Regions from separate parts of the Rahnella sp. 2050 genome, predicted to be linked through region 1. Evidence: predicted binding sites of a transcription regulator. Region 1 holds the regulator's gene; each other region holds the start of a gene.

What was found. Region 1 encodes Fur, which represses iron uptake genes when iron is present. Its sites were predicted from a motif close to ATAATAATGAGAACNACTATCAA; they were not measured.
Region 2: ulaG (L-ascorbate 6-phosphate lactonase) is a predicted target of Fur. The motif match lies at 4,453-4,475, and genes of this name have one in related genera.
Region 3: ABIC79_RS14805 (TonB-dependent receptor domain-containing protein) is a predicted target of Fur. The motif match lies at 5,306-5,328, and genes of this name have one in related genera.
Region 4: ABIC79_RS06035 (Nramp family divalent metal transporter) is a predicted target of Fur. The motif match lies at 4,494-4,516, and genes of this name have one in related genera.

Annotation. Positions count from the first base shown of each region.
Region 1 is NZ_JBEPKE010000002.1:1,084,043-1,091,587, forward strand. Features, by position in the region: gene glnS (glutamine--tRNA ligase) at 1-1,550, shown strand, start outside; gene chiP (chitoporin ChiP) at 2,029-3,399, shown strand; gene chiQ (ChiQ/YbfN family lipoprotein) at 3,413-3,748, shown strand; gene fur (ferric iron uptake transcriptional regulator) at 3,877-4,332, opposite strand; gene fldA (flavodoxin FldA) at 4,645-5,172, opposite strand; gene ABIC79_RS12300 (methyl-accepting chemotaxis protein) at 5,594-7,258, shown strand; gene ybfE (LexA regulated protein) at 7,335-7,545, opposite strand, start outside.
Region 2 is NZ_JBEPKE010000004.1:286,084-293,628, reverse strand. Features, by position in the region: gene ABIC79_RS17405 (L-ribulose-5-phosphate 4-epimerase) at 1-358, opposite strand, end outside; gene ABIC79_RS17400 (L-ribulose-5-phosphate 3-epimerase) at 355-1,215, opposite strand; gene ABIC79_RS17395 (3-keto-L-gulonate-6-phosphate decarboxylase UlaD) at 1,226-1,882, opposite strand; gene ulaC (PTS ascorbate transporter subunit IIA) at 1,908-2,378, opposite strand; gene ulaB (PTS ascorbate transporter subunit IIB) at 2,389-2,697, opposite strand; gene ulaA (PTS ascorbate transporter subunit IIC) at 2,754-4,157, opposite strand; gene ulaG (L-ascorbate 6-phosphate lactonase) at 4,570-5,634, shown strand; gene ulaR (HTH-type transcriptional regulator UlaR) at 5,749-6,504, shown strand; gene glpE (thiosulfate sulfurtransferase GlpE) at 6,589-6,909, shown strand; gene ABIC79_RS17360 (trans-sulfuration enzyme family protein) at 7,050-7,545, shown strand, end outside.
Region 3 is NZ_JBEPKE010000003.1:262,039-269,583, forward strand. Features, by position in the region: gene ABIC79_RS14760 (cytochrome b/b6 domain-containing protein) at 1-227, shown strand, start outside; gene ABIC79_RS14765 (molybdopterin-dependent oxidoreductase) at 238-1,041, shown strand; gene ABIC79_RS14770 (pentapeptide MXKDX repeat protein) at 1,093-1,359, shown strand; gene ABIC79_RS14775 (hypothetical protein) at 1,460-1,849, opposite strand; gene ABIC79_RS14780 (ParD-like family protein) at 2,009-2,263, shown strand; gene map (type I methionyl aminopeptidase) at 2,256-3,056, shown strand; gene ABIC79_RS14790 (PadR family transcriptional regulator) at 3,112-3,594, opposite strand; gene ABIC79_RS14795 (siderophore-interacting protein) at 3,597-4,409, opposite strand; gene ABIC79_RS14800 (TetR/AcrR family transcriptional regulator) at 4,548-5,159, opposite strand; gene ABIC79_RS14805 (TonB-dependent receptor domain-containing protein) at 5,547-7,545, shown strand, end outside.
Region 4 is NZ_JBEPKE010000001.1:1,365,704-1,373,248, forward strand. Features, by position in the region: gene ABIC79_RS06020 (alpha-keto acid decarboxylase family protein) at 1-1,254, opposite strand, end outside; gene mgrA (L-glyceraldehyde 3-phosphate reductase) at 1,583-2,572, shown strand; gene ABIC79_RS06030 (DUF2502 domain-containing protein) at 2,732-3,145, shown strand; gene ABIC79_RS06035 (Nramp family divalent metal transporter) at 3,217-4,446, opposite strand; gene ABIC79_RS06040 (NupC/NupG family nucleoside CNT transporter) at 4,864-6,051, shown strand; tRNA gene ABIC79_RS06045 (tRNA-Ala) at 6,188-6,263, opposite strand; tRNA gene ABIC79_RS06050 (tRNA-Ala) at 6,336-6,411, opposite strand; gene ABIC79_RS06055 (formate/nitrite transporter family protein) at 6,765-7,545, shown strand, end outside.

The DNA.
Region 1 (7,545 bases):
ACATCGGTCATGCAAAATCTATCTGCCTGAATTTCGGCATCGCGCAAGACTATCAGGGCCAGTGTAATCTGCGTTTTGACGATACCAACCCGGCAAAAGAAGACATCGAATTCGTTGAGTCAATCAAACGCGACGTCCAGTGGTTAGGTTTCGACTGGAGCGGCGATATTCATTACTCCTCGGACTATTTTGATCAACTGCATGCTTATGCGCTTGAACTGATCAACAAAGGTCTGGCGTATGTTGATGAACTGTCTCCTGACCAGATCCGTGAATATCGCGGCTCCCTGACGTCGCCGGGTAAAAACAGCCCGTACCGCGATCGCACCGTGGAAGAGAACATTGCGTTATTTGAAAAAATGCGTAACGGTGAGTTCGCCGAAGGCGCTGCGTGTCTGCGTGCAAAAATCGATATGGCCTCGCCATTCTTTGTGATGCGTGATCCGGTTCTGTACCGTATTAAATTCGCAGAACATCACCAGACCGGTAAAAAATGGTGCATCTATCCGATGTACGATTTCACCCACTGCATTTCCGATGCGCTGGAAGGGATCACCCATTCGCTGTGTACGCTGGAATTCCAGGATAACCGTCGTCTGTACGACTGGGTTCTGGATAATATTTCTATTCCATGCCACCCGCGTCAGTACGAATTCTCCCGTCTGAATCTCGAATACTCCATCATGTCCAAGCGCAAGCTGAACCTGCTGGTGACCGAGAAGATTGTTGAAGGCTGGGATGACCCGCGCATGCCGACCGTTTCAGGTCTGCGTCGCCGGGGCTATACCGCGGCGTCTATCCGTGAATTCTGCCGTCGTATCGGCGTTACCAAGCAGGATAACAACGTCGAAATGATGGCGCTGGAATCTTGCATCCGTGACGATCTCAACGAGAACGCACCGCGCGCCATGGCGGTTATCAATCCGGTTAAAGTGATCATTGAAAACTTTACCGGTGATGATGTGCAGATGGTGAAGATGCCGAATCATCCGGGCAAACCGGAAATGGGCACCCGCGAAGTGCCGTTTACCCGTGAGATTTACATCGATCAGGCTGATTTCCGCGAAGAAGCCAACAAGCAGTACAAGCGTCTGGTGTTGGGCAAAGAAGTGCGCCTGCGTAATGCGTATGTGATCAAAGCAGAACGTATCGAGAAAGACGAGGAAGGGAATATCACCACTATCTTCTGTTCTTACGATATCGACACGCTGAGCAAAGATCCTGCCGATGGCCGCAAGGTGAAAGGCGTGATCCACTGGGTGTCCGCGTCTGAAGGCAAACCGGCTGAGTTCCGCCTGTATGACCGTCTGTTCAGCGTCGCAAACCCGGGCCAGGCGGAAGACTTCCTGACCACCATCAACCCGGATTCCCTGGTGATTTCCCACGGTTTCGTGGAGCCATCACTGGTGGCTGCACAGGCTGAAATCAGCCTGCAGTTTGAGCGTGAAGGTTACTTCTGTGCCGACAACCGCTACTCAAGTGCTGAACATCTGGTGTTTAACCGTACCGTTGGCCTGCGTGATACCTGGGAAAGCAAACCCGTCGCGTAAGCCCTCAGTATGAGGTAATAAAAACGCAGTTCAGGCTGCGTTTTTTTTCGCCTGTTATTCTTGTCAGAGATGCCTTTTGTTTTTCGTCGCGAATTAATGTATTTCCTATGCTTACTTTTAAAACGTTGTGCCACAGCCGTTCATATTGCTGAAACGTTTAAACTGTAAGATGATTTTGTTTAATCGTATGTTTTAATTATATATTATTATAGTCCATTGCTTTAATCCTTTCCTGCATACCTCTGTAATGCTTTTTCATCTTTATGTGCACTTTGTCATATTTCGATAATTAATGATTAATTACTCATTGATAATTCGCGTCGCGAAAAATACTCTTGATGTTGATTTAACCGGTTACGCCTCTGGCGACCGCTTTTTATACCCGTTTGGGTTTTGCTCGTTTTTTTAGTCAACATGAGGAATCTCTATGCACAAGCACCGTAACAGGGGCAAGGGATCGGCTTACCTGAAACCTGCCATGTATTCTCTCGCCGGCACCTTACTGGGTGGCGGAATGATGTTTTCACAAGAGACCAAAGCAGCCGGTTTTATTGATGATTCCACACTGACCGGCGGTGTGTACTACTGGCAGCGTGAACGTGACCGCAAGGACATGGATCCGGCGAGTGACCACTACAAAGACTATACAACCAACCTTTCGCATTCTACCGCTAACCTGAACCTCGATTTTTCTTCCGGCTATGCCTGGGACATGTTTGGTATTGATATCGCAGCCTTTACGGCGATTGAAATGGCCGAGAGCAGCGAGAGCGGCCATCCCAACGAAATCGCCTTTTCCAACAGCAACCGCGCCTACGACGAAGATTACTCCGGGGATAAAAGTGGGGTCAGTCTTTATAAGGCAGCCGGTAAATTCAAATACGGCGGATTCTGGGGGCACGCAGGGTATATTCAGCCTACCGGACAGACGCTGATCGCACCGCACTGGAGCTTTATGCCGGGTACGTATCGCGGTGCGGAAGCCGGTTATAAACACGATTTCGGTGACCCGGGTGAACTGAGTTTCTCCTATATGTGGGCTGATGAATATAAATCGCCGTGGCATCTGGAAATGGATGATTTCCGCCAGAATGACAAGAAAACCGGCGTTTCTTATATTCATTCGCTCGGTGCGAAATATGATTTTAAAAATGACTTCGTACTGGAAGGCGCATTTGGCCAGGCTGAAAGTTATGTCGATCAGTACTTTGCTAAAGCCTCGTACAAAATGGATCTGCTGGGCAATCCGCTGACCACCAGCTATCAGTTCTATGGTGCAGAAGACCGCATCAGTGACAAGAATGATCCGAACAGTCTGTATGACGGTCTGGCATGGTTGCAGGCACTGACCTTTGGCTATACCACCGGGCAGTTTAACTGGCGTCTGGAAGGGACGATGGTGAAAGCGGAAGGGAATCAGGGCTACTTCCTGCAGCGCATGACCCCGACTTATTCTTCCTCAAACGGCCGTCTTGATGTGTGGTGGGACAACCGCTCGGACTTCAACGCCAATGGTGAAAAAGCCGTGTATGCCGGCGTGCTTTATGATCTGGCGAAATGGGACCTGCCGGGGTTCGCGGTCGGTGGTTCGTACGTCTATGCGTGGGATGCCAAACCGAGCACCAACGCCGCTTATGACCAGAGCCAGCGTCTGAAAGAAAGCGCATGGAGCCTGGATGCGCTGTACACCATTCAGGAAGGGCGCGCCAAAGGGACGTTGTTCAAACTGCATTACACCCAGTACGACAACCATTCGGACATACCGAGCTGGGGCGGCGGTTACGGCAACATTTTCCAGGATGAAAAAGACGTGAAATTCATCGTTATCGCTCCATTTACTATTTTCTGAGGTCGCTATGTCGATGAATAAATTACTGATGATCATGGTTTCGGCTGTTTTGCTGGCCGGTTGTGCACCCACCGCCGATCAGGCACAAATATCCCAAACGCGGGAAGATTACCGTGCCTGTATCAATACGTCAGAAGGCAATCCGGACAAACTGGCATCCTGCGAGGTGTTACTGAATAAACTGAAACAGGAAAAAGCCCACCAGCAATTTGCAGAACAGGAGACGGTGCGCGTGGTGGATTATCAGCGATGTCTGACGGCGCGTAAAACTGGCGACGGTCAGGCATATGCTGCTGATTGCGGGAAAATCTGGCAGGAAATAAAAACGAACAATTCACCTAAGCCGTGAATCTCAGCAGCGAAACATACCCCGGCTTGCCGGGGTTTTTTATGCCTGCTATCCGGGCTCAATCTGCGTCGATATCAGACATAAAAAAACCGCTTTTCAGCGGTTAATTTAGTCAAAGCCTGTGCAGATTACTGCGCAGGTTTATCGTTGTGCAAAGAGTCATCTTCGCGGCAATCGCCTGCTTCACAGTGGCCGTACAGATACAGGCTGTGGTTGGTGAGCTTGATACCGTGTTTCTTAGCAATCTCACGCTGACGACCTTCAATATATTCGTCACGGAATTCGATCACACGACCGCAATCCAGACAGATCAGGTGGTCGTGGTGATGTTGCTGGGTCAGTTCGAATACGGACTTGCCGCCTTCGAAGTTATGACGGGTGACAATACCGGCGTCGTCAAACTGGTTCAGAACGCGGTAAACCGTCGCCAGGCCAATTTCTTCACCCATATCAATCAGTTGCTTGTAAAGATCTTCCGCACTAACGTGATGACCTTCCGGCGCTTGCAGCACTTCCAGGATTTTGAGGCGCGGAAGCGTGACTTTTAAGCCGGCTTTCTTCAGTGCGGTGTTGTTGTCAGTCATGCGGATTCAGTCCTGTTACTATGTGCTAATCAAGTTGAGGCATGCAGCCTGTGGCATCGGCGGCACAAAATTATTCGTTTAGTCTCTTCGTTTAACGCAATGTGCCAATTCTCGTCAACGACAGCCTGTTAATAAAGATCACAAATTGCCGGTCACATTTGTAATGCAACGACTTGATCAATAGAAAAAACAGAGGAACTCAGTGTACCTTGATACGACCGAAAGTTACAATTTTGTAGCAGTTAAATTGTTAATTTCAGTAATAGTTTGGCCCTTCAATTGTAGAATAAATCCTCAGGGCCAACAGGGTTTTTAGCCAATAATTTCAGAAAGGCTAAGTTCTTCTGTGATCTGTTTCACCCAGGCATCAACACGTTCGCTGGTCAGTTCGGGCTGACGATCTTCGTCAATTGCCAGTCCTATGAAGTGCTTATCATCCGCCAGGCCTTTAGATGCTTCAAAGTGGTAACCTTCGGTAGGCCAATGTCCGACAATCACTGCGCCGCGTGGCTCAATGATATCGCGCACGGTGCCCAGCGCATCGCAGAAATATTCGGCGTAGTCTTCCTGGTCACCGCAACCAAACAGTGCCACCAGCTTACCTTCGAAATCTATCTCTTCCAGCGTTGGGAAAAAGTCGTCCCAGTCACACTGCGCTTCACCGTAATACCAGGTTGGAATGCCGATAAGCAAAATATCGAATTTTTCCAGATCCTCTTTGCTGCTCTTCGCAATGTCATGCACCTCTGCAACATCTTTACCCAATTGCTTCTGGATCATTTTTGCGATGTTTTCGGTGTTACCTGTATCGGATCCAAAGAAGATACCTACAACGGCCATAAGATTACCTAACCTCTTGTTCTCAATGAAGTGCTCTGCAACGCAGGCAATAATAATGCAGATGATAGCAAACTCGTGCGGCGGAGAATATGCTTCTGCTCGCCTTCTTAACTGGGAAATAAGTTTATCGGGCAATATTTTTAAGTGTTATCGCCTTTGTGTGCTTTCACCTGCGGCGAATTAACCTCAGGGTTAATGAGGTCAAAAGCAAGTTTGAGAAATAAGTCGTCACAATACTAAATTTCGAGAACATTCCGCCGATAGATGATTCGGGAGCAATCTCAACATAATAAAGAAATCGATGCCCGGAGAGGTGTTCAAACATGTCCTGGGGCACTTGCCTGCTGGTTACCTGTCTTGATTCTCCGCATCCCCGTCAATCCTCAGGCCAGAAACAGACATGTTTCGAGAGAGGCATATCGTGCAGTTTTTAAAAAATATCACCATCAGGGCCGCTTTATTAACCATTCTTGGCATCTTTTGCGTCATGTGGGCAGGTGTTTCCCTTTACACCGTCACCTCACTGGACACACTGACCCAAAATACCAAAAATAGTACCGAGCTGGTCAACAATATGGCGCTGATCAATAAAGGAAATGATCAGTATTTTCGTACCGTGACGCGCCTGAGCCGCGCCGTGGCACAGCTTCAGGCCGATCCGTCAAAAGGTCCGGAAATTTTTGATACCGCCAAACAATCACTCAGCGGGCTGACGCAGGCTCTGGCCAGTTTTAAAGCGGCACCGCATCCGGGGCTGGAAGATTCCTCCGTGCAGGAATTAATCACCAGTTGGGAAAATCTGATCACGCAGGGCGTCACGCCATTGTTCGACGCAGCCCGCAGCAAAAATACGGAGTCCTATAACCAGCTAGCCAATTCCACCGTACCTGCACTGAGCCGCAGCTTTGGCTCATCGATGGAGAAAGTCAGCGGTCAGATCGCTGTCGATTTTGATGCGGCACAACGGCAATCCACCCATCTGACGTCATTTAGCAAAGTGATTCTGCTGACGGCATTTGGTATCGGGCTGGTGATTTTATTGCTGACTGACCGTTATCTGGTGATGGCGCTGGTGAAGCCGCTGGATAAAATCCGCGGTCACTTCGCGGTGATCGCCAGCGGCGATCTGACGTTTTATCTGGAAGAATTCGGTAAAAACTGCGCCGGTAAGCTGATTCCGTTGCTGAACGAGATGCAGTTGAGCCTGGTCAATACCGTTCAGACCATCCGCAACTGCACCAATCACATCTATCAGGGCGCGTCAGAAATTTCAGCCGGGAACAACGATTTGTCTTCCCGTACGGAAGAACAGGCGTCGGCGCTGGAAGAAACCGCTGCCAGCATGGAAGAACTGACGGCTACCGTTAAACACAATGCCGATAACGCGCATCACGCCAGCCAGCTGGTGATGGAGGCTTCCACCACCGCGCAGAAGGGCGGCAACATCGTGGCAGACGTGGTCAGCACCATGAAAGATATCTCCGGCAGCTCGAAGAAAATTGCTGAAATCACTTCTGTGATTAACAGCATCGCTTTCCAGACCAACATTCTGGCGCTGAATGCTGCCGTCGAAGCGGCACGTGCGGGCGAGCAGGGGCGCGGTTTTGCAGTGGTTGCCAGCGAAGTGCGCAATCTTGCACAACGCAGTGCGCAGGCGGCGAAAGAAATCGAGCAGCTTATCAGCGAATCGGTTTCCCGCGTCGACAGCGGTTCGAAATTGGTTGAAAACGCCGGTCAGACGATGAATGAAGTGGTGCGCTCAATTACGCATGTCACTGACATCATGGCGGAAATCGCCTCTGCATCCGATGAGCAAAGCAAAGGAATCAGTCAGGTGGCGGTTGCCGTCACAGAAATGGACAGCGTCACACAGCAGAACGCCGCGCTGGTAGAACAGGCGTCGCAGGCTGCGGTATCACTGGAAGAGCAGGCTTCATTGCTGAACAATGCCGTTGCTACGTTCAAACTTAAAGATAGCGTGACGAGCGTCGGTTCACGTCCGGCGAAGTCAATTTCCGCACCGTTATTGCGTCCGGATACCAGCATGCTTTCGGCGAAAAGTGCTGAAAACTGGGAAACGTTCTGAGCAGGAAGACGTGAATTAATATGGAATAAGTAAGAAAAAACAAACGGGTAGCCTGAGAGGGTTACCCGCTTTTCAATCAGCCTTCATGACCGTTAAGATGCGACAGCAGCATCTCTTCAATCAATTCGCTACGACTGATATTGCGTTCTTCTGCCAGCTTATTGAGCATATCAACAGCATCGGCATTCATTTTCAGCTCCACACGACGCAGGCCGCTCGCTTTATCGCGGCGTAACTGGTTGCGCTTATTGATCCTGAGCTGTTCATCACGGGATAGCGGATTTGTT
Region 2 (7,545 bases), on a different contig from region 1:
AATCCGCGTGTGTGGTGCCGAGTGGCGGGATGGCGACGCCGGCCTGCGCCCATGAGGTCGCATAGGTCGAATGGGTATGCACGATGCCACCAAGCTGCGGGAAACGGGCGTAAAGTTCGAGATGCGTGGCGGTATCTGAAGAGGGTTTGTAATGCCCTTCCACGACGTCGCCTTGCAGGTTCAGCACGACCATATCGCTGACCTGCATTTTCTCGTATTCCACGCCGCTCGGTTTGATCACAACAATACCGCGCTCGCGATCAATACCGCTGACATTCCCCCACGTGAAGGTCACCAGACCAAAAGCGGGCAGCGCCATGTTGGCTTCAAATACGCGTTGTTTCAGTGCATCCGTCATCGGGTTTCCTCCATGTTAAGCCCGGCTTTCTGCATTTTATCGACCACCCAGGCGCGGGCGTTGCGCACTTCCTGCATCGGATCGGCGGCGGTTTCGCTCCACATTTCGATCAGGTACGGCCCGCGATAACCGCTTTTTTGCAGCGTGGCAAAGCAACGCTCGAACTCCACCACGCCGTTGCCAAAGGGGACGTTTTTGAATACGCCGGGCTGTGTGTCTTTAACATGCACAGCGACGATATGCCCTGCGCCGCTTGCCAGTTCCATCTGCACGTCGTTATCCCATGCCGATAAATTGCCGATATCCGGATAAAGCTGGAACCACGGATTGTTCAGGTAATGACTGTAACCCAGCGCTTTGCTGATCGAATTCATCAGCGGGTAATCCATGATTTCCATCGCCAGCGTGACCTGCGCACGACTGGCCATTTCGACGGACTCCTGCAAGCCATCGCGAAAACGCTCGCGGGTATTTTCATTGGCCTGCTGGTAATACACGTCATAACCGGCAAGCTGGATCACGCGAATGCCGAGATCCTGCGCCAGCACGATGGCCTTGCGCATGATTTCCAGACCCTGATTGCGGGTTTCATCATCTTCTGCACCAAGCGGGAACCGCCGGTGTGCGCTCAGGCACATGGACGGAATGCGGATGCCGGTGCGTGATATTGCATCAACTACCTGCAAACGTTGCTCGCGTGACCAGTCCAGCCGCGCCAGCCGGTTGTCGGTTTCATCCACCGACATTTCAACGAAATCGAAGCCCAGCTCTTTCGCCAGTGTCAGGCGCATCAGCCAGTCTTCGCCCGCAGGCAGGGCTTTTTCATAGATACCGAGTGGAACGGCTTTATGCATCATTCGGTGTTCCTTAGCCCCAGAGCTGGCGAATGGATTTTTTGAACTGACGTGCTGCGTCAACCGGATCTTTGGCGTCGCGGATACTACGTCCGGCGATAAAGACGTGCACCGGAATGTCTTTAAATAGCGGCAAATCTTCCAGCGCCAGTCCGCCGGTAATGGTCACTTTAAAGCCCATGGCGGAAAGGCGTTTAATCGCCGAGATATCGGCATCGCTCCACGCCACCCCGGCGGCCTGCGCGTCGCGGCTGCGGTGATAAACCACCTGCCCGATGCCTGCGTCGTGCCATTCCTGCGCCTGTTCCCACGTCCAGTAACCGGTCAGCTCAATCTGCACGTCGCCGTTAAATTCTTTCGCCACTTCCAGCGCACCTTTGGTGGTGTTGATGTCGGCACAGCAAATCACCGTCACCCAGTCAGCATGGGCTTCGAAACACATGCGCGAGAGGATTTTTCCGGCATCGGCGATTTTGGCATCGGCCAGCACAATTTTTTCCGGATACAGCGCCTTGAGGTCACGCACCGCGCGCACACCTTCTGCGACACATAAAATAGTGCCAACTTCGATAATGTCGACTTCGCTGGCGATCAGACGCGTGGTTTTGTAAGCGTCGTCCATCGACTGGTTATCCAGCGCCACCTGCAACATCGGTAATGAATGAGACATAATATATTCCTTCTCTGCTAACGAATTAGTGAACCGCCGTGGCGGAGGTCAGGTCGATCAGATCCAGCACCTGTTGCGCCGTAGTGCAGGCACGCAGGCGGTCAAAATTGGCTTCATCATCAAACAGGTTCACCACCTGCATGATGCCGATTTCCTGATGCGCATTGGCATCCACCGCCGCCAGCGTGATGAGAATGTCCACCGGATCGTTATCTTCATGATTGAACACCAGCGGTTTTTTCAGCGTCACCAGCGCAAAACCGGTTTTCAGCACACCTTCTTCCGGACGGCCATGCGGCATGGCAAGCCCGGGCGCGATCACGAAATACGGCCCGAAACGTTCGACGCCGTCCAGAATCGCCTGGTAATAACGCGGCTCTACCACTCCGGCTTCCACCAGCATATCGACGCCAATTTTCACTGCGCCCTGCCAGGTTTCTGCTTCTGCGTTGAGGCGAATCGAGTTGTTTTCAGCCAGCGAATCTCGCAGTTTCATACATCGCTCCTTACTTTTTCAGGTCTGCGGAAAAGTGCGCGTTAATCACTTCCATCACTTTCGGACCGAAGTCCGCCGCCGACAGCATGTTGCGCACGCCGACCACGTATTTGTTGCCGCTGACGGTGATTTCATCCGCCACGTGCGTGGAGGCGACAATAATGTCAGCCCCGCTCAGCTCGGATTTGTATTCCCCCACCGCGCAGCTATTCATGGTGTGATCCACGCCTTCCTGCGTCAGAAACTGGCCGATTTTCATCTTCATGATCATCGAACTGCCTTGCCCGCAACCGCATACCGCCAGAATTCGTACTGTCATGGGAACCTCTTTATTTTGTGAGAAGTTATTTGTGAGAAGTCATTAGTGAACAGTCATTAGTGAGAAACGGACTGATTAAGCGCCTGTTTTTCAGCATCTTCTTCGGCCCGCAATGCGCGACCCGCGAAGAACATGTAGAGCAGCACAATCACCCCAATGACGCCTATAAAGGCCATACCGATGCTGAAGAAGCCCTGCATCATTGGCGGTGCCAGAATCGACCAGTCTGCCATGCCCATCCAGGCGCTCAGGCCGGTGAGTTTGATGGCCCAGACGCAGCCGAAGATTTCGATCATCCCCATCACCAGACAGATTTTCAGCGCCGCGCGCCAGCCGCCGAAGTGATTGGCAAACACGCCGATGGTGGCGTTAGAGAAGAACATCGGGATAAAGCCGGGGATGATCATGATGGAAGAGCCCATGCCAAACAGAATGGCGACAGCAATCAGCTGGCCGATGGTGCCCCACATAAAGCCCCAGACCACGGCGTTCGGCGCAAAGCTGTAAATAGCCGCGCAGTCGATGGCCAGCACGGCACCGGGGATCAGGCGTTGGGAGATGCCGTTAAAGGCTTCGGTCAGTTCAGCAACGAACATACGCACGCCCTGAATAATGATGAAAATCGCCACTGCAAACATCAGACCGGTTTGCAGGATGTAAATCGTCCAGTGGGTTTTTCCGGCCATTTGCTGCAGGGTGTCGAGGCCGAAGGAACACAGAATGATGCCGAAGAACACGGTCATCACGATGGCGGTAGACACGATATTGTCATGGAAAATATTCAGCCAGCCCGGCAGTTTGAGATCTTCAACACTGTCTTCTTTCTTCCCGAGATACGGCGCGATTTTATAAGCGATCCACGAGGCAAATTGCTGCTGGTGACCAATCGAGAAGCCGCTGTTTTCGGTCACGGCCTGCGTCGGTTTGTACATCATGTTCGAGGTAATGCCCCAGTACAGCGACACCAGAATTGCGGTTGACCAGATGGTGGTCCACATCGGATAGCCCATGATGAAGAAGAACACCGCAATCAGCCCCGCCTGCTGGAACATGATGTGGCCGGTGAGCATGATGGTGCGAATGCCGGTAATGCGGCGGAATACCACCATCAGGATATTCAGCGCCAGGGCGATCAGCACCGCGTAACCGACCCAGCTATAGGCCTCGCCCATGCGCTCCACCGTGGCCATCATTGAGGCATAGGTATCTGATATTGCACCGTTAATGCCATACACTTCTGAAAGTTTTGCCACCACCGGTTTGAAGGTACCGGTCAGAATGCCGGACCCCGCCTGCAGTAACATAAAGCCGATAATGGTTTTGATGGTGCCCTTGATAATCACCGTCGCGCTCTTCCTGAGCAGGATGTAACCGAGCATGGTCACAATACCCAGCAGCAACGGCGCGTTAGTCATTACCTGATTAAAAAATACGGTGAAGATGGTGTAGAGGAATTCCATAAGACTCTCCGTCTGACCTTGTTTGATCTCTTCAACGCACTTGAACATAACCGCTGCGCTAAAAAGTGAGGGACAAACGCACTCTAATGCTCACATCGAATCAAATAAAGATTCGCAATGATTATTTGTGAGCAGTCTCGCAAGATATCGTCATCGGCAGAATGAGCTAACAAACTAAATCACTCTGTTTTTATGATAAATATCAGCCATATACTACAAAAAAAGGCATGTGAAAACCGCCTGAAATCCTCCCATCCTCCTTTGTCACCCCCTGCTTAATGCTAAAAATCGCTCGTTTATAATCATTGTCATTATGAATTTTCGATGATAAGTTCTCACAAACAAATCATATATAATCACTAAATGATTTATTGTGACTCTATTTCAAAGCCAACTCAGATGAGGGAATACTATGAGCAAAGTAGAAACGATCAGCCGCGAATCCTGGATCCTCAGCACTTTCCCGGAATGGGGCACCTGGTTAAACGAAGAGATCGAGCAGGAAAAGGTCGCGCCGGGCACTTTTGCCATGTGGTGGCTGGGCTGTACAGGGATCTGGCTGAAGTCTGAGGGCGGCGCGAATATTTGTGTCGATTTCTGGTGTGGCGTCGGCAAGCAAAATCACAGCAGCCCGCTGATGAAAACCGGCCACCAGATGCAGCGCATGGCCGGTGTAAAGAAGCTCCAGCCAAATCTGCGCACCACACCGTTTGTGCTCGATCCCTTTGCGATCAGGGAGATCGACGCGGTGTTATCCACCCACGATCATAACGATCATATCGATGTGAACGTGGCCGCCGCGGTCATGCAAAACTGTGCTGCTGACGTGCCCTTTATCGGCCCGCAAACCTGTGTGGATTTGTGGATGAGCTGGGGCGTGCCCGCCAGTCGTTGCATCGTGATGACGCCGGGCAAAGTGGTGAGGATCAAAGACGTGGAAATTCACGCACTGGATTCTTTCGACCGCACGGTGCTGATCACCCTGCCCGCAGACCAGAAAGCCGCAGGGGTATTGCCGGATATGATGGATCAGCGCGCGGTGAATTATTTGTTCAAAACGCCGGGCGGTAACCTGTATCACAGCGGCGATTCGCACTATTCCAACTACTACGCCAAACACGGTAACGAATATCAGATAGACGTGGCGCTCGGCTCTTATGGCGAAAACCCGCGTGGTGTGACCGACAAAATGACCAGCGTCGATATGCTGCGCATGGCGGAATCCCTCAACACCAAAGTCGTTATTCCGTTCCACCATGATATCTGGTCGAATTTCCAGGCCGATCCGCAGGAAATCCGCGTGCTGTGGGAGATGAAAAAAGATCGCCTGAAATACGGCTTCAAGCCGTTTATCTGGCAGGTCGGCGGTAAATTCACGTATCCGGATGATAAGGATAACTTCGAGTATCACTATCCGCGTGGCTTTGACGACTGCTTTACTACCGAGACTGATCTGCCATTCAAGTCTTTCTTATAAAGTATGTTATGAACAGGCGGAGGCAACAGACTCCGCTTTTTTATAAACCATGTAATTGCCATTACTGCTCGTTTATAATCACGCGGTAATCACCTATTTACCTGCGGAGCCACCATGACTGAGCCACAACGCCACAATGCTATTCTCGATCTGCTGCAACGTCAGGGGCAGATTTCCGTCGCTGATGTGATTGATCAGTTTGATATTTCACCCGCTACGGCGCGTCGTGACATCACCAAGCTCAACGAACTGGGCAAATTGCGGAAAGTGCGCAATGGCGCTGAAGCCGTGAATCAGCCACGCCAGAACTGGACACCGCTGAATATCCATCAGACGCACAATCTCAACGAGAAAATGCGTATCGCCAAAGCGGCATCCGAACTGTGCCAGCCGGGTGAAAGCGTGGTGATTAACTGCGGTTCGACGGCGTTTCTGCTCGGCCGTGAAATGTGCGGAAAAGATATTCAGGTCATTACCAATTATCTGCCGCTGGCCAATTATCTGATTGAACAGGAGCACGACAGCGTGGTGATCATGGGCGGTCAGTACAATAAAAGTCAGTCAATTACGCTGGCACCACAAGACGGCGATGCCAGCCTGTATGCCGGGCACTGGATGTTCACCAGCGGCGCGGGGCTGACCGCCGATGGCCTGTACAAAACCGATATGCTGACCGCGATGGCCGAGCAGAAGATGTTGAATTATGTTGGGAATTTGGCGGTACTGGTCGACAGCAGCAAAATCGGCCAGCGCGCGGGCATGCTGTTCAGCCGCACCGAACAAATCGATGTGCTGATCACCGGCAAAGAAGCGAATGATGAAATCATCGGGCAATTACGTCAGAAAGGCGTGCAGGTGATCCTGGTTTAGCCTTTATCCCTGTATTTCGTCTGGTCTTAGTTGTGCAATTATTGGGTAGAATGGCGGCATAACCTTTTATGAGGCAAGACCAGAATGGAACAATTTGAAGCAATCAGCGTTGAACAAGCACATTCCCGCCTGACCTCAGGCGAAGCCGTGATGGTCGATATTCGTGACCCGCAAAGCTTCGGCGCAGCACATGCACCTGGCGCTTATCACCTGAGCAACGACAGCCTGCCTGCGTTTATCCAGCAGGCCGATGCCAAAACACCGGTACTGGTGATGTGCTATCACGGCATCAGCAGCCGCGGTGCCGCGCAATTTCTGATTTCTCAGGGTTTCGAATCGGTCTACAGCGTTGACGGCGGTTTCGAAGCCTGGTCGCAAACCTTCCCGCAAGATATTGAAGCCTGACCCCTCTTTATTGACGCCGGCGCACGCTATAGTCTTTATAACCAGGCTAATGAGTTTGCGCCGAAAATGTTCTTAAGCTGAAAAAGCTACCTTTCTCCAGTGTTGATATAATTTCCGCCTACTATCGACAGGATTCCAAGATGAAAAAACTGAACACTTCACGTTCTTTAGGGATGCGTACGCTCGCCGTTCATGGCGGACAGCAGCCCGATGCCCTGACCGGCGCGATTGCGACACCTATCACCGCCGCATCGGCATTTTCATACCCGGATTTTGACAGCGGCGCACGCCGTTTCAGTGGTGAAGAACCGGGTTATATTTACAGCCGTTTCGCCAATCCGACGGTGGCCGTTTTTGAACAGAAACTGGCGGCGCTTGAAGGCGCAGAAACCGCCGTTGCCTGCGCAAGTGGCATGGCAGCGATCAGCGCCACGTTGTTTGCCCTGCTGGTTCCCGGCGATGAAATCATTCATATCGGCACGCTGTATGGCGGCACTGAAGGCGTGGTGCGTAACCTGCTGCCACGTTATGGCATCAAACCGGTTCACGTTACCCATGTGAGCGAACTGGAAGCGGCATTCACAAAAAACACCAAAGTGGTGCTGGTGGAAACCCCGGCTAACCCGGGACTGGATA
Region 3 (7,545 bases), on a different contig from region 1:
CGGCGTATGTGTTCGTGATGTTCGACGGCATCGTGCTGGTGCTTTCCGGGCTGGTGGTGTGGAAATCGGTGCAATTCCCGCTGCTGCGCGAACTGATGGGCGGCTTTGATACCGCGCGTTATGTGCATTTTCTGGCGATGGCTTCACTGGTGGGATTCGTGGTGCTGCACATCGTGATGGTGGCGCTGGTGCCGAAAACCCTGATTGCCATGATCCGCGGGCGTTAAGGAAGACATGATGAAAAACATCGTTAAAAGAACCCTCAGCCAGATTTTCAGTCCTTCCGACAGCGAAGCGATTTTACAGGAAGCGAAAAAACAGATTATCCGCGAACTGGATGCGCCCTCCCGCCGCCTGTTTTTACAACGCGGACTGACACTCGGCGGCGTGGCGATGCTGACCGGTTGCGATATCAGCGATAACGCCAGCGTGGAAAATGCGCTGGGCAAAATCTCCGGTTTCAATGACCGCGTGCAGGGCTGGCTGTTCGGTTCAACACGCCTCGCGCCGGTGTATGCCGAATCGATGATCACCCGTCCGTTTCCGTTTAACGCTTTTTACGCCGAAGACGACGCGCCACAAGTCGACGGCGACGCTTACCGCCTGAAAATCGTCGGTCTGGCACTGGATAAACGCGAATGGTCACTGCCGACGCTGTACAAAATGGCGCAGGTCAGTCAGGTGACGCGACACATTTGTGTCGAAGGCTGGAGCGCGATTGGTAAATGGGGCGGCGTGCCGTTCGGCGATTTTCTGCGCCTGATCGGGGCAGATCTCACGGCGGAATATGTCAGTTTTAAATGCGCCGACGCGTATTACACCAGTATCGATATGGCGACGGCACTGCATCCGCAAACCCTGCTGGCGCTGACCTACGACGGCCAGATTTTGCCGCGACAATACGGCTTCCCGATGAAGCTGAGGATGCCGACCAAACTCGGCTACAAGAATCCGAAACACATCGAAGTGATTGAAATTACCAATAAATTTACCGGTGGCTACTGGGAAGATCAGGGCTACAACTGGTTCGGCGGAAGCTGAACACTCTCCACAACACCCTTTGTACATCAAACCTATAGAGAAGGATTTACCATGAAAAAGTTAACCATAATGATGATGTCTGCTTGCCTGATGATGGGCGCAGTGAGCACCACCTATGCCGCTGACGCAATGGCGAAGAAAGACACCATGGGCCATATGTCAAAAGACTGCATGAAAAAAGACAGCATGAGCAAAGACACCATGGCGAAAGACAGTATGGGCAAAGACTGCATGTCGAAAGATCACATGAAGAAAGACAGCATGTCGAAAGATTCCATGTCCAAAGACGCGATGAAAAAAGAGTCCTCGGGCCAGTAAGCGCCACTAAACCCGGCCATATAGCGAAAACGCCTCCGTCTGTTCAGCGGAGGCGTTTTACTTTCTGTTAAGAGCCAATAACCCGCCCCTTAACACTTAATTATTTTGTGGCACTGGACGCCAGGCGAATCTGAATATCATTGTCGAGATTATTCACCCAATGGTTGTAACTGCGGTGAATCTCGCCTTTCCCGGCCAGCAGATTGGTGCTGCCGACATAATTAATGGTGTAGCCGCGGGTGTCATAGGTAATACGGATATCTGCTTTGTGTTCACGGTTATTCAGATGACCGTTAATCACGCCCGGTGCGCCATCCGTCATTATCCAGCCACGTTTTTGCCCTGCGTCGATAATAGCGGTTCTGATCTGACTTTCTGAATTATGGGTTGCCAGCGTGGTATGCGGCGTCGTTACCGGCTCGGTACGCGCGCAGCCAGAAAGCGCCATGACACAGACAAGGCCGATAAGTAACTTACTTGTAGATTTCATGTGAACCTTTTGGATTTAAAATTTGGGATAAGAGCTTGAAAAATCAACACAATATACGCCATTTTCCGAAAGGTGTCATGAAACACGCTGGTTGAGTTTCGTTTTCGCTTTGCGTAGTATATAAAACATATATGATTCGTATACTACCGAGGCAAGCCCATGGGTATCATTAAGATTTCAGAACTGATGCACGAGAATTTGCGTATTGCCAGCATGGCTTATACGCGTTCGATGAACGCACAGGCCGAGCACTGGATGAAGATTGGCATGCTGATGGAAACCCATCCTGATATGACGCACAGCCAGATTTCGCAATTGCTGGTGCAGTGCAGCATGGAATCTGAAGAAAACACCGGAAGTATCCGCACGCTGTTAAACGTGGGTGGCACACACAGGAAGGCAAGCAATGAATAATGGTTTAGACAGCAGGTATTTCGTCAACAATAACCGCATGATCAAAACGCCGGAAGGCATCGATAAAGCCCGTATCGCCGGTAAACTGGCGGCGCGCGTGTTGCATATGATCACGCCGTACGTAGTGCCAGGCGTTACGACTAACGAACTGGACCGCATCTGCCACGATTTTATCGTCAACGAATTGCAGGCGATCCCGGCCAATATCGGTTATCACGGCTATCAGAAAACCACCTGCACCTCCGTCAACCACGTGATTTGTCACGGCATTCCTTCCGATAAGGCGCTGAAAAAAGGCGATATTGTTAACATCGACGTGGCGCTGATCAAAGACGGCTGGTACGGCGATACCAGCCGTATGTATTACGCCGGTGAACCCGGCATTATGGCGCGCCGTCTGGTGGATACCACCTATGAAGCAATGATGGCCGGTATTGCAGTGGTACGTCCCGGCGCAACGCTCGGCGACGTCGGCCATGCGATTGCCACTGTCGCGAAACGCGAAGGGTTTTCCATTGTGGAAGAGTATTGCGGCCACGGCATCGGCATGGGCTATCACGAAGATCCGCAGGTGCTGCATTATGGCGAGCAAGGTCACGGGCTGTTATTGCAGGAAGGCATGTTATTTACCATCGAACCGATGCTCAATGCCGGTAAAAAACAAAACAAAGTCCTGCCCGATGGCTGGACCGTGGTGACTAAAGATCATTCGTTGTCCGCACAATGGGAACATATGATTGCGGTGACGAAAGATGGTTATGAAATACTGACCCCGTGGCCGGAAGAGAAGTGACAATACCGGGACAGTAAAGCCTCCATCCGGAGGCTTTTTGCTTTCTGAGGTACGGCTAACTGCGCTCGATTTCTTTTGTCGCCCGGTCTAACGCATCGGTGATTTTATACAGTGTCTCCTGTCCGATGGGGCCTTTCGCCAGCCGCAGGTTAAGCGCCATGCGGATATTGTTTATCGCGCGCTGCATTTCAGGAATGCTGCGATTGTTGGATAAAATCGCCAGCGAATGCAGTTTTTCCGTCACTGAGCCGAGCAGTTCTCCCTGTTCAGCCAGCGATTGCGAACCTTCCGGTGTAATCGCATATTGCTTCTTACCGCCCTCTTCCTGGCTGGCCGAAATCAACCCCTGTTCTTCTAAAAAGGTCAGGTTCGGATAAATGATACTGGCGCTCGGCGTGTATTCACCTTTGGATAATTCTTCGATGGCCTTGATCAGTTCATAACCGTGGGCGGGACGCCGCTGCAAAAAATGCAGCATCAGCAGGCGGATATCCCCCGTTTCGAACATTCTTTCGCGGCGGTGTTTATGATTCATCATCGTTATTTATTATGCCAATAGGCCACACAACGCACCAGGTTCGCATCCAATCCACGGGTTTCCACGAAATAATCATTCAGCCCTTTGGCGAATTTCCCTTCACCGGTGACCCAGATGTAGTAATCGCTTTCTGGCAGCGGCAGGCTTTTCAGTTTTTTAACCGCCGCGTCATCTTCCTGATAACCGTTGTGCTCATCGCTGACAATCCATTCGATGTTGAAGTCTTGTTCATCATCTAAATAGCTGACGCAACTCACGTCTTTCACTTTCACCAGCACGGTGATTTTGGCGTCAGACGCCGCCTGTTTCAGCTCACGCAGACGGCGTTTCACCGCCGGAAGACCGGTTTCATCGCAGACATACAACTGCCATTTATAGGTGGTCGGGATGATCAGTGAACCACGTGGCCCGCCGATGATCAGTTTATCGCCCGGCTTCGCATCAGCCGCCCATTCGCTGGCGACACCCCCGTCGTGAATATAGAAATCCAGCGTCAGTTCGTTGGTCTGTGCATCGTAATGCAGCGGCGTGTATTCGCGGTTCAGCGGACGCGGCCCTTCGCCCCACACAATCCCTTCTTCGGTGGCGGTGGGTGGTGTAATGACATCCCCCGGATTCGCCGGGAAAAACAGTTTGATGTGGTCATCGAAGCCGCGTGACGTAAACCCGCTCAGCTCGTCGCCGTTTAATACAATGCGTTTAAAACAGCCGGAAATCGTTTCACTGCTTTTTACCGTGATATGACGGAAAACCAGTTCATTTTTGACACGAACCGGCAGATTTGCGGCAGGGGTTTCAGTGCGATGTTGTGCCATCACGTTCTCTCTTTTGCGATAAGGTTTACAGAAAGATATATCTTAGTCATGTTTTCCGCAATCCCGGAAAGTGTAAGGAAAAACAAAAAAGCCATCACGGTGGATGGCTTCGGATTGCAGTGGCAGGAGGAAGAATGGCTAGCGCACGGCGCCGTACAGGAACATCTCGACGGCGTTTTTCACCAGTTGCTTGATCTCGATGACGTCCAGTGGCGCAGGGTCGCTCTGGTACAAACGCATATTGGTTTGCGCCGTCACCAGCGCCAGAAACTGGCGCGCGCGCAAATCGGCATCAGCATTGCCGAGTTGCCCTTTTTGCATCGCCAGCGCTAAAAATGCCGCCAGTGATTCGATGGCTTCACCCGGACCGGCATCGTGAAACAACATACCGATGTCAGAACGCCCGGCTTCGGCAATCACCATCCGGTATACCGCCAGCGCGGTACCGTCGTTGGTCAGCACCAGCAACATTCTTTCACCAAAACGGGTCAGCACTGTTTCAAGCGGCAGATCAGGCAAGGGGGCGGAAAGCCCGTCAACGGCATCGGAAAGATGCCCGGTGGCGTAGGCTTTAACCACCGCCACCAGCAGCGATTCTTTGGAGGGAAAGTAATTGTAAAGTGTGGCTTTTGATCCGCCAAGCCGCCGGGCAAGCTCATTCATCGAAGCACGCTCGTAGCCGCACTCCTGAAATAATTCCGCCGCGGCATCCACAATGGCATCCCTTCTGGCCTCAGTACGTACCTTCATTTTCACTCCTTAACTGTACGGTACAGTTTCTATTTGTACCCACTCTAACCATGCCTTTCCGGCTTGTAAAGCCGCGCCCCCCTGACCCGTTTCGAAAGACGAATTGCAAAGATTTCGTTAAGAACTACATTTTTTTTATCATTTTGTTGATAACAATTATCAGTATCATTATCATTCTCACAAAGCCGAAATGGGTGCGGATGTTAAATAAACCCATATTTTATAAGGACAATGGCCTTTTCACGGAAGAATTGCATGCAGATGACCAGCGCGTCTGATTTGTCGAAAGGCAGTAAATGCGAGCAGAACTTAAAAAAATTAGTCCAGGACTTATAACAAATGTTCAAATCCTTTACACAGCAGGGTTTGGTGAAAAACGTCATTTTCATGGGGACGATTCTCACCACCACCTTTAACGTAAATGCAGCGGAAGCCGTTAAAGACAATACCGATCTCACAGCAAGCAATACGCAATCTTCTGAAGCCATCAAAAAAAAACCGGCGGTGCGTACCGCGCAGGATCTGGCGCAGAACAATGAAGAAGTCATGACTGTCACCGAAACGATGCCGGATAAAAAACCAGGCTCGAAAACCACCATCACGGCGGCAGAAATGCAGCGAAAAGGCGGTAATGATTTCGGCACTATCATGCGTTATGAGCCGCTGATCACCGCGACCGGCGCGAGTGGCGGCTCCGGCAATGGCAAAAGCGGCTTCGACCGCAGCGGTTATACCGGCTATAACATCCGTGGCCTGGAAAGCAACCGCGTCGGTATTGACGTCGACGGTATTCCGCAGCCAAACGCTACCGGGCGCAGCTACGTCAGCCGTGCGGGCCTGAACACCTTTGGTATTGGCCGCGATTACATCGACCCGTATATTTACGGTCAGGTGGATATTGAATCCGGCGCCACATCAGCCGATCGCGCCAACACCTCCATCGGTGGTGCCGTTTCCTTCCTGCCAAAATCTGCCGACGATTACCTGCGTCCGGGCAAGGAAGTCTATTTCGGTTACCAGTCTGATTATGATTCTTCGGATCGTTCCTGGCACAACGGCATCACCGCTGCCGCCGGTGACGAAACCCTGCGGGGCCTGATCGCCATCAGCCGCCGCGACGGCCAGGAAACCAGCAACAACAGCGATACGCTCGATGCGTATCCGGCCAACTGGCACTCTGACGCCATTATGACGTCGGTCATCTGGCAGCCGAATGATGCGCATAAAATCACCGGCACCCTCGATTACTACGAGAAAGTGAACCACACCCATTACGATACCTGGAACAATGCTGGCAGCGCGATTCTGGGTACCGCACAACAGCAAAGTAACACCCGCCGCTGGGGCGCGAGCCTGAAAGATGAATGGACGCCATTCAACGATTACGTGGATGCCATCGTCTCGAAAGTGTATTACCAGTACACCCAGGCACACGACAACACCTATCTGCCAAACGAAAGTAAGCAGATGATGAACGTCTACTCAAACTATGACGTGAACACCTACGGCGCGGAGACCAGCTGGCTAAAAACGCTGGGTCGCCATGAGCTGAGTGCCGGTATCAACGGCCGCGTGTCCAACACTGAACGTCCGTTCCGCGAAAGCCCGGATCAAAGTGCTTTCACGACTATCATGCAGCCGGAAGCTAACAGCCGGACGTATATCCTCGGCGGCTTCCTGCAAGACACCATCAAGTTTGACCTCGACGGCCATAACTTCTCTGTCGTGCCTGCGGTGCGTGTCGCGTATCAGAATACCAAGGCAGAAAACCTGTCAGACTTGTCCAACAGCATTGTTTCTGAAGATCAGGTTTCCACCCTGTACGGTAAAGCCAACTCCGATACACAGGCCCTGCCATCACTGGCCTTCACCTATGACATCACCCCTAAGCTGATGACTTACCTGCAGTACCAGCGCGGTGCCCAGTTCCCGGATGCCAGCCAGCTTTACGGCTCCTGGAACCTCGGTTCTAACTATGCAGGACGTGGTCAGTACGCGCTGATCGGTAACACTAATCTGAAAACCGAAACCAGCAATAACTTTGAATGGGGCATGAAAGGCGAAGCCACGGAAGGCGTGACCTTCAAGACTTCCCTCTTCTATAACACCTACAAAAACTTCATTGCTAACACCCGTTACACCCGCGCGGGCAGCCCGGGTATGTTCACCAACGTGCCCTCCAATATTTATACGATTTATCAGGCAGAAAACCGCGATGAAGCCTTTATCTACGGTGGCGATCTGAGTACCAAAATTAACTACGGTACCTGGTTCAGCAGCGTTGATGGCCTGAGCACCACCTTCGCACTGGGTTATGCCAAGGGTGAATCGAAATCCAGCTACGATGGCGACAAATATGTTGACCTCGACAGCGTGCCGCCAATGA
Region 4 (7,545 bases), on a different contig from region 1:
AAATGCGGCGGGCAGCGTGAAACCGATTGAGCCCCATAACGGCTGGACGACGAACTGGCAATCCTGCGGCAAATTCAGCGCCGCCGCACCAAAACAGGCGGTGCCCTGCTCAGCGACCAGCACATCTCCCGGTTGCAGGAAATCCTGAATCTGTTGCCAGAAGGCATATTGTCCGAGGCTGTTATCGTGCGACAACGGCAATGCGTTGTGTTTAACAGGATAAGGCGTCCGGCCGGAAGCCAGTTCAGCGGTCAGGCGGTGCATCACGCTGACCGTTTTTTCGAGCGGCAGCTGATGGAAGATCTTATCGCCCACGCGGGCAAAAAAGGGCTGAAGGTCGATGCATTTTCCGGACGGAAGCTGCTGGGTAAAACCGGCGGTGATGGTGTCAGTAAATTTCACCCCGACCGTGATCACCACATCAGCCCCTTCAATCGCTTCTTTCGTTGACGGTGCGCTGGCGGCCCCCGAATAAGTGCCAGCAAAATGCGCCTGCTGCTCGTTGAATAAACCTTTACCCATCAGCAACGTTGAATGCGCCAGCGGCACTTCTTCCATCCACTGTTCCAGCGCCTTTTTAACCTTGAAGCGGTCTGCCAGAAAATCCGCCAGCAACGAAACACGGTTTGCACCCCGCAACTGCGTTTCAGCGGCGGCAGTAAAAGCTTCCAGAGAAGAAGCCGAGAAAGGCGGCTGACGCGCAGGTAACGCATGCGCACGGGTACTGACCGGCAACGCGGCCACATCGCTGGGCAATAACAGGTAACCCGGCCGCGAGCTGTACATCACTTCTTCAATCACACGGTCGATTTCAGCCAGGGCATTTTCCGGTGTGAGGGACGCCTGCGCCACGCTGACCGGAGCTGACATCCGCATGAAATGACAGAATTCGCCATCTCCCAGCGTGTGATGCAGCAGCTCACCTTTACGCTGAGACGTCAGTGCTGGCGCACCCACGATATGCACGACGGGCACATATTCCGCATAACTACCGGCAATGCCATTCAGTGCGCTCAGTTCGCCGACACCAAACGTCGTCAGCAACGCCGCAATACCTTTGGTACGGGCGTAACCATCTGCGCCATAGGCGGCATTTAATTCATTGGTACAGCCGACCCAGGTGATTTGCTGATGATTAATCACACTGTCGAGGAATTTCAGATTGTAGTCACCCGGCACGCCAAACAACTCGGAGATCCCGCTGAGTGATAAACGATCTAAGAGATAGTCACCTACTGTGTATTCATTAACCATGACGATCCTCTGAGAAAAATAAAGTAACCAGTTAATCCCACTAATATGAGTATTACTCCAAACCGGGGAACAGCACATTTATTATTCGAAATAAGGCATGGCAACGCAGAGTTACACCCCTGCACTGTGTGAATGCAGGGAAGCGGATTCAGCAGTAAAGGTAATAGGCAGGAAGAATAGTCACGGTAATCAACGATCCTGCGCACAAGGATTGTTCCGTATGTGATCTGATTAGCTGGAAATGCTTGTGAAAGCGCATACACTAAAATTGGTTTTTTATGACATTTATAACCTTCTGTTCACTTCTGAATTTATTATAAGGACTCACATGGTGTATCAAGCCAGTCCAACCCGTTACGAGAATATGGAATACCGTCGCTGTGGCCAGAGCGGTCTGAAACTGCCCGCCGTTTCCCTGGGTTTGTGGCATAACTTCGGCGATAACGCCCATTTTGAGAATGGCCGGAAACTGATCCGCCATGCTTTCGACCATGGGATCACCCATTTCGATCTGGCCAATAACTACGGCCCGCCTCCGGGTTCGGCAGAACAGCATTTCGGCCGCATCCTGCAGGAAGATTTATTGCCTTATCGCGATGAGCTGATTATTTCCTCCAAAGCCGGTTACACCATGTGGGACGGCCCGTACGGAGACTGGGGCTCGAAAAAATATCTGGTCGCCAGCCTGAATCAGAGCCTGAAACGCATGGGGCTGGAGTACGTGGATATTTTCTATCATCACCGTCCTGACCCTGATACACCGCTGGAAGAAACCATGGCCGCGCTGGATTTGATCGTGCGTCAGGGCAAAGCCCTGTACGTCGGTTTGTCGAACTATCCGGCAGAACGCGCCAAAAAAGCGTTTGAAATCCTGAAAGATCTTGGCACACCGTGCCTGATCCATCAGCCGAAATATTCCATGTTCGAGCGCTGGGTTGAGGCTGATCTGCTGGATACGCTGGCGGATAACGGCGTCGGGTCTATCGCCTTCTCGCCACTGGCAGGCGGCGTGCTGACTGACCGTTATCTGGCGGGCATTCCTGAAGATTCCCGCGCAGCCAGCGGCAGTAAGTTCCTGACAGCAGATCAGCTGACGGAAGAGAAGCTGGCAAAAGTGCGTAAGCTGAATGATATTGCGCAGGCACGCGGTCAGAAGCTGTCGCAGATGGCGCTGGCGTGGGTTCTGCGCGGCGACCGCGTGACGTCCGTCCTGATTGGTGCCAGTAAAACCAGCCAGATCGACGATGCCGTGGGCATGGTCTCTCACCGTCATTTCAGCACAGAAGAACTGGCGGCGATCGAAGGGATTTTAGTGTAAGCGATTACCCTGCGGTATAAAAAACGCGCCTTTATGGAGGATTCGTAAGTAAACCGTTAAGGCGCGTAAATCATTCAAAACAGGATTGTAAGCAATAGTACCGGTGCCCTCTTCCCCTTATAACTGTCAGCATAAATTATAAGGAATCTGGGGCCACTCATGTTAAAGCCGGTACTTTTTGCCACATTGTTCTTTACCCTGCTCCCTGCGGCGGTACCCACCGTGCAGGCCAGCAGCTTCAGCCTGAATACGCCGGGCCTTTCTATCAATATCGGTGATCGCGACAGGCGGGGTTATTACTGGGACGGCTATGACTGGCGTAACCCAGGCTGGTGGAATGGTTACCGTGGTCACCACTATGGTGCACGCAGCCCGCGTGGCTATTACTGGGATGGTTATCGCTGGCGCGATCATGGCTGGTGGAACGAACGCCATCCTCCACGTCGTCCGATGCCGCCACCGCGTTATCATCACAGCGACCACGGACGTCCGCATTATGATCACCGCCGCGGGCCGGATCGGGGTCACGGCCATGATGATCGCAGGGGCGGGCATGGCGATCACCGCCATTAATCAACGGAATAAAACAAAAACGGGACAGCGCAAACTGTCCCGTTTTTTATTACCTGTTGCTGGCGAAGGCGTTATTTCAACATACCTGTCAGCAGATAAAGGTTAAGGCTGACGACGATCAGCACGATGACCCGCCCCGCCCACTGCACGGTTTTAGTATTCACCATCTCGCCCATCAGGCTGCGGTTACCGGTAAAAGCCAGCAACGGCAGCAATGCCAGCGCAATCCCGAAGCTCAGCAATACCTGGCTCATCACCAAAATACGTGTGGCATCTAATCCCATCAGGATCACAATAAAAGACGGCATCATGGTCACCGTACGGCGAACCCACAGCGGAATGTAGAATTTCACGAACCCCTGCATCACTACCTGTCCGGCCAGCGTGCCGACAACTGTAGAAGATAAACCGGCTGCCACCAGACTCAGACCGAAGGTGGTCGCGGCAGCGTGGCCGAGCAACGGTTGCAGCGTCAGATAGGCTTCATCCAGCTCACTGATCCCGCTGTGTCCGCTGAAATGGAATGCCGCCGCAGCCGTCGCCATCATCGCCAGATTCACAAAACCGGCGATAGTCATGGCAATACCGACATCCAGCTTGGTGGCTGAATAACGCTGCGCTTTGGACGCCTTGCCGCCCCGCTGAGTCAGCGAAGAGTGCAGATAAATGACATGCGGCATAATGGTCGCGCCGAGCACACCCGCGGCCAGATACACCGAATCGGCGGTTGGCAGTGCGGGGATTAACATGCCTTTGCCCAGCGCCAGCATGCTTGGCTGCGAGAAGAACAATTCAACAATATAAGCCGCAGCAACAAACAACAGTAAACCGGCGATCACCAGTTCCAGCGGCTTTTGCCCGCGTTTTTGCAGCCCAAGGATAATAAAGGTGGCAATCCCGGTAAGTACTGCGCCCTGTAACAGGGAAACCCCGAGAAGCAATTTGAAGCCAATGGCGGCGCCAATAAATTCGGCCAGATCGGTGGCCATTGCGATAATCTCCGCCTGCACCCAGTAAGCCCAGACGGCCGGACGCGGGAAACGATCGCGGATATGTTCGGCCAGGTTTTTGCCGGTCGCGATACCGAGTTTGGCAGACAACAACTGGATCAACATCGCCATGACGTTGGCCCATACCACCACCCACAGCAACTGATAGCCATAAGAAGCACCGGCCTGAATATTCGTCGCAAAGTTGCCCGGATCGATATAACCAATGGCGGCGATAAAGGCCGGTCCCATCAGTGAAAGCTTCATCTTTCTGGACGCGCGGCCTGCAGATTCGGCCCGGCTGTTCAGCATAGTTAGTTAACCCTTACAATTATTACGCTTACATCAATGATATCTAATTGATAATGATTATCAAGTGCATTTGGAATGATCTGAGTGATTACTCTGATAGGCAGCAGCAGTAAGCGAGAAGGTAATAACTGAGGGGGTGATTCGCTCACCCGGCTTCAGAAAGCCAGACGCAGCGCACTTTCCTAAAACAGACATTAACGGGCCAGATTCAGAACGCATTACGGCACATGATAAAACTAGCACAGGAATGCTAATTGTGCTTAGTTTTATTAACATCTTGATTTTTTGTGTGATGGGCCGCGATTTGTTGCAATTCGTGTCTGTAATTTCTATATTTGCAATCGACTTCACGTTTTAAATGTACGCGTTACATAAAATGACCGTCGAAATATAGCCTGCCTCTAATTTGGAGCACCCATGTCCCGAATATTGCACTTTGTATTAGCGTTGGCCGTTGTCGCTGCACTCGCTTTACTGGTGAGCCGTGACCGGAAAAATATCCGTTTACGCTTCATCGTTCAGCTGTTGGTCATCGAAGTCTTGTTAGCCTACTTCTTCCTGAATTCTTCTGTTGGTTTAGGTTTTGTGAAAGGCTTCTCAGACTTGTTTGAGAAATTATTAGGATTCGCTGCGGAAGGGACCGGCTTCGTATTTGGAGGCATGAGCGATAAAGGATTAGCGTTCTTCTTCTTGAAAGTCTTGTGTCCGATCGTGTTTATTTCTGCGTTGATCGGTATTTTACAACACATTCGTGTACTGCCTTTCGTCATCCGTATTATCGGTACGGTTCTGTCGAAAATTAATGGCATGGGAAAACTGGAATCTTTCAACGCCATCAGCTCCCTGATTTTGGGTCAGTCAGAAAACTTTATCGCGTATAAAGATATTCTGAGCAAAATGTCTGAAAAACGTATGTACACCATGGCTGCCACAGCAATGTCGACGGTTTCTATGTCGATTGTGGGTGCGTACATGACCATGCTGGAACCGCGCTTTGTTGTTGCTGCGCTGGTGCTCAACATGTTCAGTACCTTCATCGTACTGTCGTTGATCAACCCTTATAAGGTTGATTCAGAAGAAGACCTGCAAATCGGTAATACGCACCAGGGTCAGAGCTTCTTTGAAATGCTGGGTGAATACATCCTGGCAGGCTTCAAAGTGGCTATCATCGTTGCAGCCATGTTGATTGGTTTCATCGCACTGATTTCATGCCTGAATGCGTTGTTCGACGTGGTATTCGGTATCACCTTCCAGGGCGTGCTGGGTTATGTCTTCTATCCATTCGCGTGGATGATGGGCGTGCCAAGTCACGAAGCCTTGCAGGTAGGCAGCATCATGGCAACCAAACTGGTTTCCAATGAATTCGTTGCGATGTTGGATCTGCAGAAAGTAGCAACCGAACTTTCACCACGCGGCGTGGGCATCTTGTCCGTGTTCCTGGTGTCTTTCGCAAACTTCTCTTCCATCGGTATCGTTGCCGGCGCTATCAAAGGCCTGAACGAACATCAGGGCAACGTGGTTTCACGCTTCGGCCTGAAACTGCTGTACGGCTCAACGCTGGTCAGCGTGTTGTCTGCTTCTATCGCGGGTCTGGTACTGGCGTAAGTAAGCAAATACAGAACGACGAGAAAGGCGCTCCGGCGCCTTTTTTTATGTCTGCGATTCAGCGCAGTAAAACAGGCAGGAGAAATGACAAAGCGCCAAAAGCAAAAAACCCGCCGAAGCGGGTTTCTTTAATATTTGGTGGAGATAAGCGGGATCGAACCGCTGACCTCTTGCATGCCATGCAAGCGCTCTCCCAGCTGAGCTATACCCCCACACGAGGTCGTACACATTTACTTTTTTGTTTCCCTGGGAAGGAAACAGCCAACTTACTCTGGAAAGGAAGTTGGTGGAGATAAGCGGGATCGAACCGCTGACCTCTTGCATGCCATGCAAGCGCTCTCCCAGCTGAGCTATACCCCCAATTCATGCCCGTAAAAACGGGTGAACGGGGCGCATAATATGAAACGTCGCTACCCCTGTCAACGGCTAAATCCGTTTCTCAATTCAAGCGCTGAAAAAGCCGCCAAATCCCCCATTCCACAGGGAAAAATCCTCTGCCATCAGGGAAATTTTCAGACAGACGCTTTGTTTTACAATTTGTCCGCCAGCCCGCATTCTTCCTAGCTTTCTGATCTGCTTACGCATTTCCTTAACATCTATGTCCGAATGATTAATGAAATGTTAGCAGACTATGATAATCGCCTTGTTTTGAGATAAATCTCAGAATAGACTTCTCGCGCAATAATCATAACTTACACCATTCGAGCACTCCCATGTCCTTGTATTCACCTAAAGAAATCGCATCCATCGCCGTCACAGCGGGCGTTAATAAAAGCCGCGCCACCGTGTTGAATTTGTTAATTTTGGGCTTTCTGGCTGGCGCATTCATCGCCACCGGTTTCCTTCTGGATCTGCATGTAATAGGGACATTACCTGCATCCTGGGGTTCATTCAGTAACTTGCTTGGCGCTGCCGTCTTCCCGGTAGGCATCATTCTGACCGTGTTAGCAGGGGGAGAACTGCTGACCGGTAATATGATGACCCTACCTATCGCCTGGTTCGCGCGTCAGATCAGCCTTTACGCGGTGCTGCGTAACTGGTTCTGGGTCACTGTCGCTAACCTGCTGGGCAGCCTGGCAGTGGCCTATTTCTTCGGCCACGTTCTGGGGCTGACGGAAGGCGCTTTCCTGAGCAAAACGGTGGCAACCGCCACCGCGAAGGTCAACGCAGACTTCATGCATGCGTTCATTTCCGGTATCGGCTGTAACTGGCTGGTGTGTCTGGCAATCTGGCTGGCCTTCGCCAGCAAAGAAGTTGGCGGCAAAGTGATCGGCATGTGGTTCCCGGTTATGGCGTTCGTGGCCATCGGCTTCCAGCACGTGGTAGCAAATATGTTCATCGTGCCTGCGGCAATCTTTGCCGGTGCGCTGAGCTGGTCAGAATACCTGCCTAACTTCGTGGCCGTGTTCCTCGGTAACGCCGTAGGTGGTGCGGGCTTTGTTGGCCTGATGTATTTCCTGGCCTACCGCCCGACCATTGAAACACCGGCAACTG